3 regions of the Lysinibacillus sp. NPDC056220 genome follow, and region 3 is predicted to be linked to each of the others. Evidence: riboswitches for the same ligand, from Rfam matches in the RefSeq annotation. Region 3 holds a riboswitch; each other region holds the start of a gene.
What was found. A riboswitch is a leader RNA that binds a small molecule or an ion and turns the genes downstream of it on or off. The one in region 3 is predicted to bind S-adenosylmethionine.
Positions count from the first base shown of each region.

Region 1: it holds a riboswitch for S-adenosylmethionine, as region 3 does, so the genes downstream of both, metK (methionine adenosyltransferase) here and ACOZBY_RS04960 (MetQ/NlpA family ABC transporter substrate-binding protein) in region 3, are expected to answer to the same signal.
Region 2: it holds a riboswitch for S-adenosylmethionine, as region 3 does, so the genes downstream of both, ACOZBY_RS13865 (YezD family protein) here and ACOZBY_RS04960 (MetQ/NlpA family ABC transporter substrate-binding protein) in region 3, are expected to answer to the same signal.

Region 1 covers NZ_JBMOXD010000002.1:31,557-36,400, reverse strand. Annotated here, with positions in the region: gene ACOZBY_RS05265 (gamma carbonic anhydrase family protein) at 1-257, shown strand, start outside; gene metK (methionine adenosyltransferase) at 433-1,629, opposite strand; SAM riboswitch class I at 1,914-2,032, opposite strand; gene pckA (phosphoenolpyruvate carboxykinase (ATP)) at 2,424-4,010, shown strand; gene ACOZBY_RS05250 (alpha/beta hydrolase) at 4,095-4,844, shown strand, end outside.
Region 2 covers NZ_JBMOXD010000003.1:729,878-734,721, reverse strand. Annotated here, with positions in the region: gene ACOZBY_RS13875 (TetR/AcrR family transcriptional regulator) at 79-678, shown strand; gene ACOZBY_RS13870 (DUF418 domain-containing protein) at 668-1,762, shown strand; SAM riboswitch class I at 1,930-2,025, shown strand; gene ACOZBY_RS13865 (YezD family protein) at 2,095-2,250, shown strand; gene ACOZBY_RS13860 (flavin reductase family protein) at 2,334-2,819, opposite strand; gene ACOZBY_RS13855 (VOC family protein) at 2,978-3,763, shown strand; gene ACOZBY_RS13850 (cold-shock protein) at 3,868-4,068, opposite strand; gene ACOZBY_RS13845 (formate--tetrahydrofolate ligase) at 4,282-4,844, shown strand, end outside.
Region 3 covers NZ_JBMOXD010000001.1:1,052,279-1,057,122, forward strand. Annotated here, with positions in the region: gene ACOZBY_RS04950 (pyridoxal phosphate-dependent aminotransferase) at 1-993, shown strand, start outside; gene ACOZBY_RS04955 (PPC domain-containing DNA-binding protein) at 1,041-1,544, opposite strand; SAM riboswitch class I at 1,667-1,772, shown strand; gene ACOZBY_RS04960 (MetQ/NlpA family ABC transporter substrate-binding protein) at 1,862-2,692, shown strand; gene ACOZBY_RS04965 (methionine ABC transporter ATP-binding protein) at 2,797-3,822, shown strand; gene ACOZBY_RS04970 (methionine ABC transporter permease) at 3,815-4,477, shown strand; gene ACOZBY_RS04975 (enoyl-CoA hydratase/isomerase family protein) at 4,491-4,844, shown strand, end outside.

The DNA.
Region 1 (4,844 bases), on a different contig from region 3:
ATAGCTGTACCATTCGAAAAAAAGCCTTAATCGGAATGGGCTCCATTATTTTAGACGGTGCGGAGATTGGAGAGGGTGCATTTATTGGAGCCGGAAGTTTAGTGCCTCCTGGTAAAGTCATTCCTCCAAATAGCTTAGCATTAGGACGTCCAGCCAAAGTTGTACGAGAATTAAATGCTGAGGATAAAGAGGATATGGAACGTATCGTACGTGAATACGCTGAAAAGGGTCAGTATTATAAATCTCTACAAAAATAAAAACCTACAAAGAAATTGTACCTTCATAAAAAATTCCTCGCTTTCCATGACATTATTTGTTCAAGGAATAAGGGCGAGGTATTTTTGCAAAAAAACAAAAGGGGCAGAAAAGCCCCTTTTGTTCATAATACATTAGAATAATTTCCTAAAGACTTCAGCACTTTAGCACAATAGTTTACAGCTGTGCTTTTATGCGTAATGCGTCAGCTTTATCAGTTTGTTCCCATGGGACGTTTACATCTGTACGACCAAAGTGTCCATAAGCTGCAGTTTGTTTATAAATTGGACGACGAAGATCAAGCATTTTAATGATACCTGCTGGGCGTAAATCAAATAGCTCACGAACCCATTCTACAATTTTGCTTTCCGTCACTTTTCCTGTACCAAATGTATCTACAGCAATGGAAACAGGCTGTGCAACGCCAATTGCATAAGCCAACTGTACTTCAGCGCGTTCTGCTAAACCAGCTGCTACAATATTTTTAGCTACATAACGTGCCGCATAGGCAGCTGAACGGTCTACTTTTGTTGCATCCTTACCTGAGAATGCACCACCACCATGTCGTGCATAACCACCGTATGTATCAACAATGATTTTACGGCCCGTTAAACCAGCATCTCCTTTTGGTCCGCCAATTACGAAACGGCCAGTTGGATTGATAAAGTATTTTGTGTTTGTATCTAATAATTCGCTTGGCACTACAGGAGCAATCACGAATTGTTTTAGATCGGCCTGAATTTGTTCAAGTGTTGCTTCTTCATCATGCTGAGTTGAAATAACAATTGTATCGACACGAACAGGTACGTTATTGTCATCATACTCAATTGTTACTTGTGTTTTACCATCTGGGCGTAAATAAGCTAACTCCCCAGATTTACGAACTTCTGTTAAACGACGTGCTAATTTATGAGCTAAGCTAATTGGTAATGGCATTAACTCAGGTGTTTCATTACATGCATAGCCAAACATTAAGCCTTGGTCTCCTGCACCAATCGCTTCAATATCTGCATCTGTCATAGAACCCTCACGGGCCTCTAAAGCTTGGTCAACGCCTTGGGCAATATCTGGAGATTGCTCACCAATTGCTACAAGTACTGCTAAGTTTTCAGCATCAAAGCCATATTTACCACGTGTGTATCCAATTTCCGCCACAGTATCACGTACAATGCCTTTAATATCTACATAAGTAGAAGTAGTGATTTCTCCTGCTACTAATACTAATCCTGTTGTTACAGTTGTCTCGCACGCTACACGTGCATTTGGATCTTCTGCTAAAATAGCATCTAAAATGGCATCCGAAATCTGGTCACAGATTTTATCTGGATGCCCTTCTGTTACACTTTCTGATGTAAACAGTCGACGGTTTGTCATTTAGTTTTCCTCCTATTACTCTTACAAAAAGTATTTGTACGGTACTCATTACCCATGTCAAGTCCGCTCCTAAGGATTGAACTCTCTCAAGCCGCTGTTGTTGTCATTTCACTTTACGAGAAAAAATAACTGCTACTTAAAAACACGAGGATTTCGAAAGACCCGTCATTATAATAAGGAAAGAACTACATATACTTACCTTTACATTAATTTTTAACAATAAAAAAATCCTTTTCTCACGTTACTATACATGAGGAAAGGAATAATGACTTCGTTACCTTTCACTCTTATCGTTCAAGGGATTTTCCCTTGCATCAGGTTGGCACCAACGCATGTTGTGAAATAATACATGCAGGTTGCCGGGTTTCACAGGGCCTGACCCTCCACCAGCTCGGGATAAGAGTATCCGTTCAATTTTCATGTTACTGAAAAGGTCAATCGTTGTCAAATATTTTCTTATGTATTACTGTATAGAAAGGAAGAACAAAATTATCACCATAAAATTTTCATACTTGGGTGATGATGTAAATAGAAGAAATTTAATCCCTACAACATACCTAGCTTCTTGTGGTAACATATGTGTGGCTCAAATTTTAGACAATTTACTGTAGCATTGAATGTTTTCTACTCGAAAAACATTATTTTTTGTCAGTTTATTGAAAAGTAATAAAAACTCTAAAATAATTTCTTAATTAGTATAGATTATTTAACCCATTGTGTTATACTATTTTTGAAATTAAGAAAAAATCCCTCTAAACCAAGGGAATACTATAAAAAAGGATGGTATTTAATCGATGAATTCAGTAGAAATTGCAAACGAACTGAAGGAATTATTAAACGGCGGTAACATTAATGTTCAACTTTCAGTACCACAATTAGCAGAAAAAGCTACTTCTCGTGGTGAGGCAATGTTAACAGTAGATGGCGCAGTTCGTGCAGAAACTGGCAAATACACTGGTCGTTCACCTAAAGATAAATATACAGTAGAAGAAGAAAGCACAAAAGATCAAATTGACTGGGGTAAAGTCAATCAACCAATTTCCTCTGAAGTGTTCGATAATCTGTATGTAAAAGTAATAAAATATTTAAAAGAACGTGATGAATTATTCGTATTCAAAGGTTTTGCTGGTGCTGACAAAGATTCACAATTAAGCATCCAAGTGATTAATGAATACGCTTGGCACAACCTTTTCGCTCATCAATTATTTATCCGTCCGACTAAAGAAGAATTAGCTTCGCATGTTGCAGACTTCACTGTCATCTCAGCTCCTAACTTTAAAGCAGATCCTGCGGTTGACGGTACTGCTTCTGAAACATTCATCATTGTATCACTTGAAAAGAAAATTATCTTAATTGGTGGTACTGAATATGCTGGTGAAATGAAAAAATCTATTTTCGGAATTATGAACTACTTATTACCACAACAAGGAATCCTTTCTATGCACTGTTCAGCAAACGTTGGTGAAGCTGGCGATGTAGCATTATTCTTCGGTTTATCTGGTACTGGTAAAACGACATTATCCGCTGATCCAGACCGTAAGCTAATCGGTGACGATGAACATGGTTGGTCTGATAATGGAGTATTCAACATTGAGGGGGGTTGCTATGCAAAAACGATCAACCTTTCTGCTGAGAAAGAACCAGAAATCTACAATGCAATCCGCTTCGGTTCTGTTTTAGAAAACGTAGCTGTTGATCCAGAAACTCGTATTTGTGACTATGATGATGGCTCATTAACAGAAAATACACGTGTAGCTTATCCAATCCAATACATCGAAAATATTGTTGATCCATCTGTAGCAGGTCATCCAAAAACAATCATCTTCCTAACAGCTGATGCGTTTGGCGTATTACCTCCTATCAGCAAATTAACAAAAGAGCAAGCTATGTATCACTTCTTAAGTGGTTTCACTTCAAAACTTGCTGGAACTGAACGTGGTGTAACAGAGCCAGAACCAGTATTCTCTACTTGCTTCGGTTCTCCATTCCTTCCACTTCCTGCAACAGTGTATGCAGAAATGTTAGGTCAAAAAATTGATGAACATGGCGCACAAGTATACCTAGTGAACACTGGTTGGACTGGTGGCGAATATGGTACTGGTAGCCGTATGAAGCTTTCTTATACACGTACAATGGTACGTGCAGCTATCGATGGTAAATTAACAAATGTTGAAACGACACAAGATGCTGTCTTTGGCTTACACATCCCAACAGCAGTTGAAGGTGTACCTTCGCAAGTGTTAAATCCTCGTGAAGCATGGGCAGATAAAGCTGCATACGATGCTAAAGCTGCTGAACTTGCAGGCTTATTCAACGAAAACTTCAAGAAATTTGCAAACGTTTCGGAAGCCATTACTACACTTGGTGGTCCATTAAAATAACAACTAGAACAAGAAAAGGGAACGATATGATTCGTTCTCTTTTTCTTTCCCATACATAAACAGAAGCTAATATAGGAGATACATATGAAAAGAAAATACAAATTACTAGTAGCATTAATTACTATATTATTGGCATTAATTATTGGTGCTGGTTTTTTTGCAGGCAACTACTTTTATAATCTGGCATTAAATCCTGATACTGATAAAACAGCAGTTCTAGATGCCCCCCACAATCTAATCGATAGCAATTCAGATGAAGCTCGAGAGAAAGAGGCACGTGAGCAGTGGTTTAACAAGCATTCTGAGGAGAAGTCAATTCCATCCTTTGATTCCCTTAAGCTACATGCATACTCTATCCAAAACAGCCATCCCACAGACAAATGGGCAATTATCTTTCATGGCTATTCAAGTGATGGTACACAAATGACTAAGTATGCTAAACAATTTTATGATATGGGCTATCATGTACTCATTCCCGATGCAAGAGGACATGGTCAAAGTGAAGGTGATTATATCGGCATGGGGTGGCATGATCGTTTTGATGTAATTTCATGGATTGACGACATTGTAAATATGAATGAAGATGCTGAAATCGTTCTATTTGGGGTTTCGATGGGAGGAGCCACTGTCATGATGGCTTCAGGCGAGGATTTGCCCTCAAATGTAAAGGCAATTATTGAGGATTGCGGGTATTCTTCCGTATGGGATGAATTTTCCTATCAGTTACAAGCCATCTTTCACTTACCTTCTTTCCCAATTATGCAATTCTCTTCGGTCGTAACTAAACTAAAAGCAGGCTATACACTAGCAGAAGCTAGTGCTGTTGATCAAGTG
Region 2 (4,844 bases), on a different contig from region 3:
ATTTCTACACAGTTTTTTCTTGTTTAAAAGCGGAGTATCATTTATTATTTACTTAACGGTCGGTAAAAAAGGAGGATTATGATGGGTAATAAAGAACAAACTTTTCAAAAAATCATAGATGTGGCTTATGTGATGTTTGCAACTAAAGGGTTTGAAAAAACAAGTTTAGCAATGATTGCTGCAGAGGTCGGTATATCAAAACCAGCCATCTACTATTATTTTCAATCAAAGGATCAATTAATTGCTTACTTATTTGATGCACTGTATAAAGAAATTCAACAGGATATCGCTGTGAATTATAAGGAGCTTTCTCATACGAATTTCAAGGAGAAATTACTCGAGCTAGGCTATAAGTCTATTGAAGCGCAGGGGAAGGATCCTTATTTTAATAAAATATTTAATCAATATGTACTATTAGCAGCTCGCGATGAAAACTATAAGAAACAATTAGTGGAGCTAGAAACTAGCTTTTTAACAAGCTTTGTTGAAGTCCTACGATATGGCGTGAAGCTAGGGGTGCTAGAGGATACTCCCCATATAGAAGCAAAGGCACAGATGCTAGCCCTGGTTTATGATAATATCGGTAATTTCATGTTAACAGGCAACCAATTGAACTATAGAGCTATTTGGAAGGAGGCAGTACATAGCGTTATCCAAGGGGACAAAAATGATCAATAACAATCGGCGCATTGAAGGTCTTGATTTTGCAAGAGCTCTCGCCATGCTAGGGATGTTCATTGTAAATTTTGGAGTCATAACAGGTTCTACAACGAATGGTTCAGCATGGATGATTACCTTACAAAATCTTTTCGAGGGGCGTGCTTCCGCCGTATTTGTCATGTTAGCAGGAATAGGGATAGCTTTAATGACTCGTCAGGCTAGAGAGACTAAGGACCCACTGCTTCTTCGTCAGAATCGACTTACTTTATGGAAAAGGTCGTTTTTGTTATTTACGATTGGGCTAATATTATATGTGATCGGCTGGACAGGAGATATATTACATTATTATGGCGTGTATATGTTTGTGGCCGCATGTCTGATTGCGCAATCCAAGAAAATGATGATCTTCATCATAGGTGCTATCCTCATCCTTTCACAATGGCTTCAAATTCAATTTAATTACCTTGCTGGTTGGCATCCAACATATGTCTTACTAGAGTATCTTGATTTTTGGACACCAGCAGGATTTATAAGAAATTTGATGTTTAATGGCTATCACCCACTATTCCCCTGGATTTGCTTCTTTCTGATGGGGATGTTAATCGGCACATTAGATTTAACAAATCGTACTATAAGAAAAATCTTACTAGTGACAGGTTTATTGCTAGTCATATTGACTGAGACTTTTTCAATATTATTTATTAAGATAACAACAACCATCCATTTATTAGATGTAGAGAGTGCATTGTATTTATTTGATACGGGACCGATTCCACCAAATATGATGTATGTCCTATCTAATTCGGCTTCGGCTATTGTCCTCATTGTAGGCTCCATCTATCTTGTAGAGACATGTAAAAATAAAGTCATTGAAGCTTTCATCTTAACCGGGCAAATGTCTTTAACCCATTATGTTGGCCATGTTTTTATAGGGATTGGGATACTAATTGTTTGCCAAAAGCTGGAGAATCAAACGCTTGCTTTTTCCATGCTGTATGCCTGCTGTTACTTTTTAGGATGTGTGTTTGCTTCTGTTTGGTGGAGAGCTAAACATCATCGCGGTCCACTTGAATCCTTGATGAGGAAATGGAGTTCGAAATAAATTAGTGGATAGCCATCTATTTCTTACTGATTAGGCATAAAATACTTTAGGTATAGGCAGTTTTCTAATCTAAAATACACATTACAAAGTATTCAGCTAGGTTTTCTAATATTTTATATTGACAATCGTATAACAGAATTATAGAATTATTTTCAAGAAACGCAGTACTCTTATCGAGAGAGGTGGAGGGACCTGGCCCAATGAAGCCTCGGCAACCGGAAAAATAGGTGCCAAATCCAACAGATGTATCTGAGAGATAGGAGGGGCTATCAATTAGCTTGATGCATTGGCCTCTTTTGTACAACAAGAATCAGAAAGAAGGGGTGTATCGTATGGCTCAGTCGACAAAGGTAGAAGATAAGAAATTAGAGGCTATTGCAAAGGCCATTCAAAATCTTGAATTTGGTGAAGTGCATATTACGATTCAGGATGGGGTAATTGTTCAAATTAATAGGCTTGAAAAGCAGAGATTTCCACAAAAGAAATAAAGATCATTTCAGATGAACGATGTGAAAAGGCCACCAATAAGCATGGTTTCCGTTGCTTACAAGTGGCCCTTTTTTTATGAGAATTAGCTATAAAAGCTTTTTGGAATCTGACCGATATGACGGCGATGGTAGAGAAGCGGTTCCTTTTGAGAATTTGTAATATCTAGTACTTGCCCAATAAAAATAGTATGATCGCCAGCATCTATCTGTTGAAATGATTTACATTGTAAAATAGCTGCTGTATCATGTAAAATCGGTAGCCCAAATGATGAAGTAGACCATTTTGCCTGAGCAAAGCGATCTGGGACTTTACTTGCAAATAATGTACATAAATGCTCTTGATCACTCGCTAAAATATTAACAGCGAATTTTCCAGCACCCATAAAATAAGGATGGAGCTGAGATTTTTTATCCAGTGACCATAAAATAAGTAGTGGGTCAATGGAAACAGATGCAAAAGAATTGACGGTTAAGCCAATTGGATTCGTTTCATGACATGCTGTAACAACCGTTACACCTGTAGGATAGTTACCTAATGCCAATTTAAAAGCAGCTACATGATCTGTCATTCAAATCACCTCTTTATAGTGAGTAATAAATTAGTTAACGGAGTTAGTAGGGAAATTGCACTTTTTTTCATACCAGCTAGTAACTCCTTTTCTTAAGTAAATATTAAATCAAATACACATCTAGGTAAAGCTAATGGGGGAAAGAAAGGGGAATTGCCATGACTTTATATTTTGATCATCTGGTACATCAAGTAGAATCTCCGGAAAATATAAAGGTTTTCTTCAATAAACGAAATGTCCATACAGTGAACGGTGGTCAACACACGATGTGGGGGACTTACAATACGCTAAGCTACTTTGGCTTAAGCTATATTGAACAAATCGCTATTTATGATCGTGATTTATTTGAGCAAGCGGCCCTGTACCCATATTCCCTACATTATACGTTTAAACGTAATCATGAGCGCCAAGGATTTTCACGAATTGCCTTGCGCACCCAAAATATTGAAGAAGAGGGTCAACGATTGCGTGCATTGGGCTTTGATGTATATGGTCCCGATGCTTGTAGTCGAACAAGACCAGATGGCACGATAATCGAATGGAAGCTATTGCATTTTGGCAGGGCTGACCTTGCATTGGATTTCCCATTCTTAATTGAATGGGCAGATGAAGATGAGAAACGTCTTGCTCAATTAAAAGCTAGTGGCGCGATTGATGAAACGCAAGCTATTACCATGGAATCGATTCAGTTTTATGTCAGGGATGTGGAGAAGACGGTGCAGCTTTGGCAGAAGGTATTACAGCTACCCAAGTTTGTGCAGCATGAGCAGTTTGTGTCTCTACAGCTACCGAATATGCGCTTGGATTTTTATGAGGAAGCGGCAGCATCTAGCATGACGCTCGGGCATTTAAAAGAAGGGCCTATCGGTGTAACATTGAACGATCCACACAGAACCAAGGAAACATTAGTTTGTCCAGGTGCTTTTTATTGGATTAATAGATAAATTAAAAATCCACTTCAATCGTTGAAGTGGATTTTTATGTGTAAACATGTCAAAAAGCGGATTGAACTATTTTTAAATATTTCATCCACCTTCAGTTTCCTAGCTTATAATTTTACAACATTTGAAGCTTGCGGGCCGCGATTGCCTTCCACAACATCAAATGAAACCTTTTGACCTTCTTCAAGTGTACGGAAGCCTTCCTCCTGGATGCCCGTAAAATGTACAAATACATCTTCTCCATCATCACATTCAATAAAGCCATAGCCCTTTTCATTATTGAACCACTTTACGATCCCCTGTTGCATAAGCATTCGCCTCCAATGCGCTTGAAAGTAAAATAAAGTTAAAGAAATCGTGCTATCAATGAGAAAATGTGAAAAAATAGCATTTTCTCTTAGAACATACATGAATTGAACAAAAATGTCAATTGATTGTCGGAATGCGAGCATATCTGGCTTTCTTTTTTTTCACAATTAAGACTATAATGGAAATGAACAACATAGAAAGTAGGATGCCAAATGACAACGAAAAATCAACCATTAACAGATTTAGAAATCGCGAGTCAAGCAGTAATCAAACCTATTACGGAAATTGCCCATGCTGCAGGTATTCCAGAGGATGCACTTGAGCAGTATGGCCGCTACAAAGCAAAGATTGACCCATTAAAAATTACAGCTCAAGGTGAGGACGCAAAGGTTGTGTTAGTGTCAGCTATTAGTCCAACCCCAGCAGGTGAAGGAAAGTCAACTGTGACTGTAGGACTAGCTGATGCCCTTCATCAATTAAATAAGAAAGTGATGGTAGCGTTACGTGAACCTTCGCTTGGTCCAGTAATGGGCGTAAAAGGTGGCGCAACTGGTGGGGGCTACGCACAGGTTGTACCAATGGAGGATATTAACTTACACTTCACTGGTGACCTTCATGCGATAACAACAGCCAACAATGCTTTATCTGCATTTATTGATAATCATATCCACCAAGGGAATGTCTTAAACATTGATCCACGACGTATTATTTGGAAACGTGTGATGGATTTGAATGATCGCTCATTACGTAAAGTGATTGTGGGATTAGGTGGACC
Region 3 (4,844 bases):
AATCCTCAAAACCACAAATATTCGCCATTTCGTGGTATCGCCGAACTACGTCAAGCGGCTGCCGACTTTTATAAACGGGAATATGATGTGGAGATTAATCCCGATACTGAAGTAGCGATTCTTGGTGGCACAAAAATTGGTCTTGTTGAGCTACCTTTGGCTGTGTTAAATCCAGGGGATACAATGCTATTACCAGACCCTGGCTATCCAGACTACTTATCAGGTGTTGTATTAGGTGATGTAAATTTTGAAGTGTTGCCACTTTTTGCTGAGAATCATTTCTTACCTGATTATGATGCCCTACCTAAAGAAGTTAAGGAAAAGGCCAAGTTACTGTACTTAAATTACCCAAATAATCCTACGGGTGGTACAGCAACACTTGAATTTTTTGAAGAAACTGTTCGCTTTGCTAAGGAGCATAATATCATCGTATCACATGATTTTGCATATGGTGCAATTGGATTTGATGGCAATAAGCCTATTAGCTTTTTACAGGCCAATGGCGCAAAAGAAGTTGGAATCGAAATGTACACATTATCAAAAACTTATAATATGGCAGGTTGGCGTATAGGCTTTGCTGTTGGTAATGCTGATTTAATTGCTGCGATTAATCTTATTCAGGATCATTTGTTTTGTAGTCAATTTCCAGCTATTCAACAAGCAGCAGCTATTGCTCTTACAACTTCACAGGAATGTGCAGATGAGCTAAGAGCTACCTATGAGCGTCGTCGAAATGTTCTAATCGAAGAAGCGCATAGAATTGGCTGGCAAGTAACAGCACCAAAAGGCTCCTTCTTTGCCTGGCTCCCTGTCCCATTAGGTTTTACAAGCGAACAATTCGCCGATATATTGCTCGACAAAGCTGATATTGCAGTAGCCGCAGGTAATGGCTTTGGTCAATATGGGGAAGGCTATGTGCGTATTGGCTTGCTTGTAAGCGAGGAACGTTTACGAGAGGCCATCCAAAGAATTGAGCAATTGAAATTATTTTAACATGTAACCATATAGAGTCCTGTAGCTTTCACTAGCTACAGGACTTACTATTTTTCAATTTTCCTTGGAAAATCTAACCCATGTTCTAATGGATAAAATTGTACGTGACCTGTTTCATCATCCATCTGACGGATATGCTGAATGCCTTGCACTTCTGCCAGTACTACATCTGCTGTTATGACGATATTTCCGCCCTTTATAAAATGACCGCCTGAAACCACTCCCCATTGATCACTCATGGAACCATGGAAATGCGTTTCATATCCTGCATCACGCTTACAAACCACTCCTGAACCTTGGATAAACTCGAGTGGCCCCTCTTTCTCTACCACATCACTAAATCGAACTTTAATGTGGGAGGTTTCATCGGGTACTAAATAAACAAAGCTACTTTTTTGAAAACTACCAATACAACTAATAATGGTTGCTGAATCAATATTATTCTCTTCACAAAGTGCCTCTATTCCTTCAATGATGTCTGTCCCCATGAGAAGACGTGCACTAATCACCTTACCAAATGAACCTATGCCATAATTAACTCTTACTGGCATTCTTCCCCCTCCTTCGCGACAAAATATTATAACAATATAAAAAATTTCAAAAATATTTATTGACTTACTATACCCTATAAATTATATTAGTTCTATCGGAAATACAAAAATATAATATGAATCTCTTATCAAGAGTAGCTGAGGGACTGGCCCTATGAAGCTCGGCAACCTCCTTTTATGAAGGAAGGTGCTAAATCCTGCAAACGAAATTCGTTTGATAGATAAGAGAGGACTTTTTTTCATGAGCCTCTCTTAATTTATAAGAGAGTTTTTTTATTTTCAAAAAACCGATAAAACAATTTTGGGAGGTAGTTTTCATGAAGAAGAAAAATAAATTTTTAGTAGGTTTAGCAAGTCTTACATTAGTAGCAGCACTAGCGGGCTGTGGCTCTAAAGAAGATAGTACAGGAAAAAGCGACGCTATCGATGAAAATAAAATTGTCGTGGGTGTCACTTCAGGACCTCATGAGCAAATTGCAGAGGTAGCTGCTAAAGTCGCAAAGGAAAAGGGGCTAGAAGTAGAACTAAAATCTTTTTCTGATTATGTTTTACCCAATACATCCTTAGCTGAAGGAGATCTTGATGCAAACAGCTATCAGCATAAACCTTTCCTCGATACTTTTAATAAAGATCACGATACAGATTTAGTACCAGTTGGCAAAACAATTTTAAATCCTATGGGGATTTACTCTGAAAAATATAAATCATTGGATGACGTTCCTGAAGGCGCAACATTTGGCTTACCGAATGACCCAACAAATGGAGCGCGAGCTCTCTTTGTTTTACAAGAGGCAGGCTATATTAAATTAAAAGATGGAGCGGACTTAACAGCATCTGTTCGTGACGTGGAAGAAAACAAAAAGAATTTAAAATTCATAGAATTAGAAGCCGCACAAATTCCTAAGCAGCTTAGTGAAGTAGATGTAGCTGCTATTAATACGAACTTTGCGCTGGAAGCTGGCATTAATCCACAAGAGGACTCTATTCTTTTAGAATCTACTGACTCTCCATATGTGAACTACATTGTCGTTCGTGCTGAAAATGAAAATGACCCAACAATTAAAAAATTCGTTGAGGCTTACCAGTCTGATGAAGTGCGCCAATTCATTGAAGAGGAATTCAAAGGTTCTGTAATCCCTAGCTGGTAATACATGCCAAAAGCTGATATAAGGCTGAGAATCTGCCAATTGTCCACTATGGAAATCGCGCAGATTCTTGCTTTTTAGAAGCTAAGAAAGGAGCAAGTAATCTGATGATTCAATTACAAAATATATCAAAAGAATATAAGACGAAAAAAGGCAGTATTAAGGCAGTGGACGGAATTAATCTTCATGTAAAAAAAGGACAAATTCATGGTGTAATTGGGTATAGTGGTGCCGGTAAAAGTACGCTTATTCGTTGTGTTAATTTACTAGAGCGTCCCTCAGCAGGCAAGGTTTTGATTGATAATGTGGATATTACTACCCTTTCACTTCATGACTTACGTCAAACACGGCAAAAGATTGGCATGATTTTTCAACATTTTAATCTCTTAAAGACAGCAACAGTTTATAACAATATTGCGGTTCCCTTAAAGCTACTTGGTTATAACGAAACAGAAGTCCAAAATCGTGTGGCTAAATATGCCGAAATTGTAGGTTTAACAGAAAAGCTAGATAGCTACCCCAATCAGCTTTCAGGTGGACAAAAGCAACGTGTCGCAATTGCACGCGCTCTAGCGCAAGAGCCAGAGATTTTACTTAGTGATGAAGCAACAAGTGCCCTTGATCCTGAAACGACAGAGGCCATTCTTGAACTATTGTTAAAAATTAATCGTGAATTAGGAATTACAATCCTACTGATTACACATGAAATGAATGTTATTCAGAAAATATGTGATGAGGTATCTGTTCTAGAGGCCGGGAAAGTAGTTGAATTTGGTACGGCTATTGAGCTCTTTGCAAAGCCCCAACACCCTACTACAAGAAAGTTTTTAAGTACCATTTCACAGCGTAACTTAACTCCTTCTCTTATTGAGCAGCTAAATGTTTCAGGTAGCGTCATTCGTTTAACATTTCTTGGGGAAAGTACTGGGAAGCCATTATTAGCTGAAGTCAGCAAAGTATATGATGTACAACCAAACATCCTAACAGCCAATATTATTGAATTAAAAAACGGCATTGTCGGTAATATTGTGGTGCATTTAAACGGAGAGCCAAGCATTGTTCAAAAAGCGCTAACCTATTTTGCAGAGAATGGCGTTACTGTTGAAGAGTTAGGAGGAGAATTCCATGAATAATTTCTTTCATGATTGGTCTGAGGTTATTGGCAAAGCAATTATCGAAACATTTCAAATGGTCGGAATTTCATTATTCTTTTCCATTCTAATCGGTATACCTTTAGGTCTTTTAATTGTTTTAACACGACCTGGTCAATCCTTTGAAAATAAATTTTTCTATCAATTATTTAATTTAATCATCAATATTATCCGTTCAGTGCCATTCATCATCTTACTATTCTTCATTTTACCTTTTACAAAGGTTATCGTCGGTACAACGATTGGTGTTAAAGGCGTTATTGTTCCGCTTGTAGTTTATACAGCTCCTTATATTGCAAGACTGATGGAGTCAGCGCTTTTAGAGGTTGATTCTGGCGTTATCGAAGCCTACACAGCCATGGGTATTAAACGTCGCCATATCATTTGGCATGTATTATTACGTGAAGCACGCCCATCCATTATTTTAGGCTTAACGATTGCTACAATTGGATTGATTGGCGCAACAGCAATGGCGGGAATGGTTGGTGCTGGTGGTTTAGGCGACCTCGCTTACCGTTATGGTCATTTACGCTACGAGGTAGATGTCATGTATGCAACGGTGTTTATTTTAATCATCCTTGTACAAAGCATACAATCCATAGGCAACCGCATTTCAGCCAAATTGAAGAAAGACTAGGGGGAAGATATCCATGGCAACTGAGATTTATGTAGAGAAAAACGGCTATATCGCAACGCTAGTGTTAAACCGTCCCGACAAACGGAATTCTTTATCGAGAGCAATGTTCCAAGCGATCATAGACGAGCTAGAAGAGTTACGTACAGATATGTCTATCAAGCTATTAATTGTACGGGGTGTCAATGAAGTCGCCTTTTCCTCAGGCGCAGATATTAGTGAATTTTTAGATATCCGCTATGCGTCAGATAATGCTAAAGCCTATAATAATCTAGCTTTAAAGGCCATTGATGTCCTCTATAAATTTCCACATCCTACGATTGCCATGATTCAGGGCTTAGCGATTGGCGGCGGCTTAGAGTTAGCCAAT